One region of the Streptomyces sp. NPDC002896 genome, then DNA from elsewhere that is predicted to be linked to it. Evidence: riboswitches for the same ligand, from Rfam matches in the RefSeq annotation. Region 1 holds a riboswitch; each other region holds the start of a gene.
What was found. Region 1 has a riboswitch for cobalamin ahead of ABT009_RS23865 (SCO2321 family membrane protein). Riboswitches for the same ligand answer to the same signal wherever they lie in the genome.
Positions count from the first base shown of each region.

Region 1 (2,255 bases):
CGAACGACGGCCCCTGCGTGGCGTACGCCCATGCGCCGCCGTCCCGCTCCCAGAACGACCAGTAGCGGTAACCGACGGCCTGCGCCTGCCCCGCACCGAGCAGGACGCTCAGCACGGTAAGCAGGCCGAGAGCCGGGGCGGCGAGCCGGCGCCGTGTCACAGCTGCTGCTTCTTGTTACGGCCGCTGAGCAGGAAGCCGATGCCGATACCGGCGACGAGCCCGACGCCGATGATCCACCAGACACCGAGACCGCTGTCGCCGTCGTCCTTCTTCTCGCCCTCGGTGGCCTTGTCCGCCTTGCCGCTGCTGTCAGTCGCCTGCGGGGCGGGTCCTGTGGCGTTCAGCTGCCGCACCAGGTCCTGCCCGCCGAACTCGCTCGGGTCCGCGCCGGCCGCGTGGGCCGCGAAGATCAGCTGGGCGTACGCCGCCGGCCCGCTCTGCGCGGCCCAGTCGGCGGAGTTCTTCTCCAGCCAGGCGAGCGGCTTCCTGGTGTCGGCGGTGCGGCCCGCGGCGGCGAGCGCGACGACCGCGTCGGCGGTGTTGGAGTAGTCGGGCTGGTCCTCGGCGCCGGCGAGGGACGACTTCAGGTAGCTGCCGTCGGTGAGGGCGCCGACGAGGTACGCGGCGCCGTTGCCGGCGGCCTGCCCGGCCGTGAGGGTGCCGCTGTCGCTGCAGTCGTCGCCGTCCTGCGTCTTTCCGGCCGTCGTTACGAGCCCCTTGCCGAGCCCGCCCAGCACACCCGCGGCCGTGGCGTCCGCATTGGCCGCCAGCTTGCCCTTCTTGTCGGGCTGGTACGCGAAGGCGCCGCCGCCCTTGTCGTCGCACGGGACGGCCAGCTTCACGAGCGCGTCGTACGGGGACTTGCCGCCCTTCGACGACGTGACCTCCGCCGGCTTCTCACCCGCGGCGGCCAGCGCGCCGACGACGATGCCCGTGGAGTTGGTGTCGCTCGCGCCGCCGGCCGCGTAGCCCCAGCCGCCGTCCTCGTTCTGCACGGACTTCAGCCACGTCACGGCCTTGCCGACCTGCCCATCGTGCCCACCGAGCGCGACGAGCGCCTGGACGGCGGCCGCGGTGGAGTTGCTGTCGAGCATCGTCTTGGCGTCGCAGGCCTTGTCGGCGTCGGCCCGGTACGCAGCGAAGCCGCCCTCCGTGCACTGCTGCCCCACAAGCCAGTCGACGGTTTTCGTGGCGGGCTTCACGCCCACGGTGTCCTGCGCGAGCAGCGCGAGCGACTGCCGCCACACGCCGTCGTACGTCGGGTCGGACGTGCCGTAGAGCCCGGAGGGGAGCGCGACGGACGGCGACGGGGACGCCTCGTCCGCGAGGGCGGCCGGAGCCGCTGCCGTGCTGATCACGGCGACGGCTGCCAGTACCGCGGCGCTGCGGCGAACGTTCATGATCGGCGGGTGCCTCTCTGCTGATTCTCGGTTCCCTGCGGGGAGCCGGGCAGCACGGCACACGCGGGCACCGGCGGCTCCGGCTCCGTATGCCTCGACGGTGCCGGTCACCGGCTGCGCCGGCGACAGGAGCCATGCACGTCGCACAGGGCATTCCGGCTCGCCACCCCGAAGGGGAGGCTTACGGCTGCGGGTCAGCGCCGGATTCCCACCGGCTTCCCCCTGTACGAGCATGATGACGACGGGCTACTTTACCGGCCCGCTCAGCCCCGCTTACCGGCTGGTAGGAATCTGGACCCTGCCCACCGAAGGCGGGCAGTGCCGCTCACACCGCCACATAAGCCACCGGATCACTCCCCGCCACAGCCTCCGCCCGCCCCAGCTTCACCAGGCGGCGCAGATGGGCCTCCGCCTCCGAGACCGCGATGTTCCGGGAGCCGTGGGGGATCTGGTCCCAGGGGCGGTTCCACTCCATGCGCTCGGCCAGCTGCCAGGGCGTGAGGGGCTGGGTGAGGTGGGTCAGGAGGTCGGTGAGGCGGGCCTCGTGGTGGGCCAGCAGCTCGCGTACGCGGGATGCGGCTCCCGTGAAGGCGTGCTGGTGGGCGGGGAGGATCTCTGCCGCACCCAGGCGACCGATCCGTTCCAGGGAGTCCAGGTAATCGCCCAGGGGGTCGGTGACTGTGGCGTCGTCCGGGTCCTCGTACAGGCCGATGTGCGGGGTGATCTCGGGGAGCAGGTGGTCGCCGGAGAAGAGGCGGCCGCGGCCGGGGAGGCCCGCCGGGTGGTTCTCCTCCAGGTGCAGGCAGACGTGGCCGGGGGTGTGGCCCGGGGTCCAGATCGCGCGGAGGCGGCGG
Region 1 covers NZ_JBEOVA010000012.1:112,974-115,228, forward strand. Annotated here, with positions in the region: gene ABT009_RS23860 (SCO2322 family protein) at 1-160, opposite strand, end outside; gene ABT009_RS23865 (SCO2321 family membrane protein) at 157-1,401, opposite strand; cobalamin riboswitch at 1,531-1,656, opposite strand; gene ABT009_RS23870 (Strvi_7410 family MBL fold metallo-hydrolase) at 1,727-2,255, opposite strand, start outside.

Region 2 (2,255 bases), on a different contig from region 1:
TGCGCCGCCCTACCGGGAACTCATGGTTTCAGCGGGTGAGCGGTTCGCCGCGTCGAGGTCAGCTGCTCTCGGCAGAGCCGATCGCCCACCTCTGCTCCACCTTGGCCAGCCGCCAGTACGCGAGCGCAGCGGCCCACACGACGACGAACAGTCCGACGATGATGAACCCGACGTTGTCCAGGTCGAGTCCGGCGATCCAGCCGGTCACGGCGTCGCTCAGGTCGAGCTTCTCGTGCAGCACGCCGACCAGTTCGATCGTGCCGATGAAGAACGCGACGGCGATGGACAGGCCGGTGATGGTGAGGTTGTAGAACACCTTGCGTACGGGGTGGGAGAAGGCCCACTGGTAGGCGAAGTTCATGAAGGTACCGTCGAGGGTGTCAAACAGGCTCATTCCGGCGGCGAACAGCAGCGGCAGGCAGAGGATCGCGTACCAGGGCAGTCCAGCCGCGGCGCCGCTGCCCGCCATCACCATCAGGGTGACCTCGGTGGCGGTGTCGAAGCCCAGGCCGAAGAGGAAGCCCAGCGGGAACATCTGCCCGGGCCGCGTGATGGACTTGGTGAAGCGGCCCAGGATCCGGTTCATGAATCCCCGTGAGTCCAGGTGCTGTTCGAGCTCGGCCTCGTCGTAGGCACCGGAGCGCATCGCCCGGAAGACCCGCAGGATGCCGAGGAGTGCCACGAGGTTGAGCGCGGCGATGAGGTAGAGGAAGGTCCCGGAGACGGTCGTGCCGAGGATGCCGAGGGCCTGGTGGGTGCGGGAGTCGTCGTTCATCAGGGTGCCGGCGAGCTGTGCGCCGCCGGCGACGAGGGCGGCCATGACGACGACCACGCTCGAGTGGCCGAGCGCGAACCAGAAGCCCACCGACACGGGCCGTTTGCCGTCGGCCATCAGCTTGCGGGTGGTGTTGTCGATCGCGGCGATGTGATCGGCGTCGAAGGCGTGCCGCATGCCCAGCGTGTACGCGGTCACCCCCAGCCCGATGCCGAACACTTTGGAGCCGACCTCGTAGCGCTCCGGCACGACGAGCAGGAACAGCACGCCGAATGCGACGACGTGGAGGGCGGCGATCACCGCCAGGAGTCCGGCGGTACGGACGGTGTCCTCGCGCCGCCATTGGAAAGCGGTGGGCCCGATGGGCAGGGTCATTCGGTCACGCTCCAGCACCTCGTGGATCACTTCGTGAGATGCCGTGGCCGGTCTCCTGGCTTACGGGTCGTCGTGTCCGTCCCGGCCTTCCCATCCGCCTGGTTTGGCGAACAGTGACCGTGCTCAACTGGGACGGAAACTCCCCGATCACAGTGGCGAGGGCCGCTCCGGCCTGAGCCCCGTCAACTCCACAGGGCTTTCACCGGTCTTCCCGAACACCACGGCCCCCCAACCGTAGAGGCGGACAGCCGCTCCTGCAAAGCTGCACAGCTACGCAGGTATGAAAGGTCACATTCGGCTTCCTGGAACAATGGCCTTATGCATCTCGTTCCCGCGGAGCGCGCCGACCGCCGCACCATCGACGGCCACCGGGTCTGCGACGCCATTGCCGCCATCGGTGAGCCCGGACGCGTACGCGCTTGGGCCGAGCGCTTCTCCCTGCTCGCCGACCCCGGGCGCCTCGCTCTCCTGCTGGCCCTGCACCAAACGGGCCCGCTCGCCGTCTCCGACCTCGCGATCGCGACCGGAATGAACGACCCCGCCGTGTCGCAGGCCCTGCGCCTCCTGCGCGCCGCCGGGATCGTGGCGGGCGAGAAGGAGGGGCGTGTGGTCCGCTACCGAGTGGTCGACCCGGTCATCGCCGACCTGCTGAAGCACTGCATGACCGACGGCGACTGAGCTGCCGGTGCCTGCCGTGCTGGTCCGTCTGAGGTCCAGTGCTCGAATTCCTTGGAGGGCCAGTGCTCGACCAACTCCCGGCCTCGCTCTGGAGTGTTCCCTACGTGGGCCACCGCTTTCCGGGCTCGTCGGCCGTGGCGCGTCGGCCTGACCTGGCGGCGGGCGCGAATTGCCAGCTGTTCGCCTACGAGGTGCTCCGGCACTTCGGCCTGGCTCCGCCGGATCTGCGCTCGAGCGACCTGTGGAGCGATACGCAGGCCACGATCCGCGTCTCGGAGGCGCAGCCGCTGGACCTGCTGCTGTTCAACGCCACGGACAATGCCTACGGAGCGCATGTCGGGGTCTGGGCGGGCGAGGGACAGGTCCTGCACCTATGTGCAGAGGTGGGACGCCCGTCGGTCTGGGAAACGCCCGAGTTCGCCGCACG
Region 2 covers NZ_JBEOVA010000017.1:87,919-90,173, reverse strand. Annotated here, with positions in the region: gene nicT (Nickel transporter NicT) at 59-1,150, opposite strand; cobalamin riboswitch at 1,179-1,388, opposite strand; gene ABT009_RS28775 (ArsR/SmtB family transcription factor) at 1,469-1,828, shown strand; gene ABT009_RS28770 (NlpC/P60 family protein) at 1,891-2,255, shown strand, end outside.
Region 2: linked by a shared signal. The riboswitch ahead of nicT (Nickel transporter NicT) and the one ahead of ABT009_RS23865 (SCO2321 family membrane protein) in region 1 are both predicted to bind cobalamin.

Region 3 (2,255 bases), on a different contig from region 1:
TGAGGTTGTGCGTGCGCCGTGCGTCCTCACCGGTGTTGTCGCGCAGCTCCAGGAACTCCTCGATGTCGGAGTGCCAGGTTTCCAGGTAGACCGCGGCCGCGCCCTTGCGCCGGCCGCCCTGGTTCACCGCGGCGACCGAGGCGTCGAGGGTCTTCAGGAACGGCACGATGCCGTTGGAGTGCCCGTTCGTACCGCGGATCAGCGAACCTCGGGAGCGGATACGGGAGTACGACAGGCCGATGCCGCCCGCGTGCTTCGAGAGGCGGGCCACCTGGTGGTACCGCTCGTAGATCGAGTCGAGCTCGTCCAGCGGCGAGTCCAGCAGATAGCAGGAGGACATCTGCGGGTGCCGCGTACCGGAGTTGAAGAGCGTGGGCGATGAGGGCAGGTAGTCGAGGCGGCTCATCAGGCCGTACAGGGCCGCCACTTCGTCCACCGACCGGGGAGTGTCGTCCTCCGCGAGACCGGCGGCGACCCGCAGCATGAAGTGCTGCGGGGTCTCGATGACGTGCCGGGTGATCGGGTGCCGCAGCAGATAGCGGCTGTGCAGCGTGCGCAGCCCGAAGTAGCCGAACCGATCGTCGTTGCCTTCTGCGATCGAGGCGTCCACCAGCGCGTCCAGCCGCGCCGCGTGCAGCCGTACGAACTCCTGGGTACGGTCGGCGATCAGGCCCTCGCGGTGCCCGACCGCGACCGACTCGGAGAAGGACCGGACCCCCTGGGACGCGGCCTCCTCGGCGATGCTGATCGTCAGCAGCCGCGCCGCCAGCTTCGAGTACGCCGGGTCTTCCGAGATCAGGCCCGCGGCGGCCTCGGTGGCAAGCTCGCGCAGCTCGGCCTCGTCAGCGGCGGCGGACCGGCCGCGCAGCGCTGCGGCGGCGACCCGGCCGGGGTCGGCGTGGGGGAGGTCGGCGGTGAGGTCGGTCAGGGTGCGCAGCAGTGCGGCACCGGGACCGCCCGACTCGGGCTCGGCCTCTGTCCGGGACGCTGAAGCCGGATCGGCTGGCGCGATGGTCACGTGGAGCTCTCCCTCGCTGGCTCGGGGCCTCTGGGAGGGAAGCGGGCGCACGGGCACACGCAGGGCAGCGCGGGCCGCGTCCACCAGCCCACTCCGCGAGGCCCGGACGTCGTCGGCACCCGGAACGGACGGACCGGGTGCACCGTCGGCAGGTCCTCGGACTTACGGGTACACGAACGCGCACCAGTACACCGTTGCGGGACAGTTCCGGACTTGCACCGGATTCCCCTGCGGCGACAGCGAGATGAGCATACATCTTGTGCCGAGTCGTCGCGGCGCCCCTACATGTTGTGTCGGGTTGTGAGTTGTGCGGGGCTGGAATCGCCATGCCCCTCGCGGTGTCCTTCGCTGCCTAGAGCTCCAGCGCGTAGGTGAGCAGCATGATGTCGTCGAGATGCGGGATCGGGTTCCAGTCGCGCTCGGGGGTGCGGGTGAAGCCGAGGCGCTCGTATATCCGGTGGGCGGTGTGCATGGTGCGCTGCGTGGACAGGACGACGCGTACGCAGCCGTCGACCGCCCGTGCGCGATCGATGCAGGCGCGGACGAGCGCCTCTCCGGCACCTCTGCCGCGCGCTTCCGGGGAGACTGCGAGCATCCGGATCTCAGCCTCGCCCTCGCGCGCGATGTCCGCCATCGGGCCGCCGGCCGGCACGAACGTCACGCCCCCGATCACCCGGTCGTTCGCCACGGCGACCAGCACCTCAGCGGCAGCTGCCCGCTTCGCAACGTCCCGCAGTTCGCCGAGGTAATCGTCGCTCTCGCCGAAGTCGAGCAGCCCGTCCCCGAGATACGCCCGCGCGGTGATCTCGCCCAGCTCCGCGTACTCCCCGGGCTCCGCCCGCCTGATCACGATGTCCATGCGGTGCAGTGTGCCCCACGGGTACGACAACGGGCCGCCGGATTTCCCGGCGGCCCGTGTCACCTGCTGTCACCTGCGCAAAGGACTCAGTGCGAGGCCCCCGCCGTAGCCGGCGGCAGCTCCGTCTTGACGCCCGGGTCGCCTGCCTCGCCCGTGTAGTCCTCCGGCGACGTCTCGTCGACGCCGTCCGGCGCCTTCACGGCGCGCAGCACGAAGGTGAGGACCACGGTCACCACCAGGTTCAGCACGAAGGCCGTGAGGCCGATGTAGCCGATCTCGCCGATGCCGGGGATCTCCGCCGAGGAGCCGCCGAAGTGCTTCTGGGTGGGGCTGGCCACGCCGTACGCCGCGAGCGTGCCGTAGACCATGCCGACCGCC
Region 3 covers NZ_JBEOVA010000009.1:287,805-290,059, forward strand. Annotated here, with positions in the region: gene ABT009_RS19160 (ribonucleoside-diphosphate reductase subunit alpha) at 1-1,018, opposite strand, end outside; cobalamin riboswitch at 1,149-1,271, opposite strand; gene ABT009_RS19165 (GNAT family N-acetyltransferase) at 1,371-1,877, opposite strand; gene mctP (monocarboxylate uptake permease MctP) at 1,964-2,255, opposite strand, start outside.
Region 3: linked by a shared signal. The riboswitch ahead of ABT009_RS19160 (ribonucleoside-diphosphate reductase subunit alpha) and the one ahead of ABT009_RS23865 (SCO2321 family membrane protein) in region 1 are both predicted to bind cobalamin.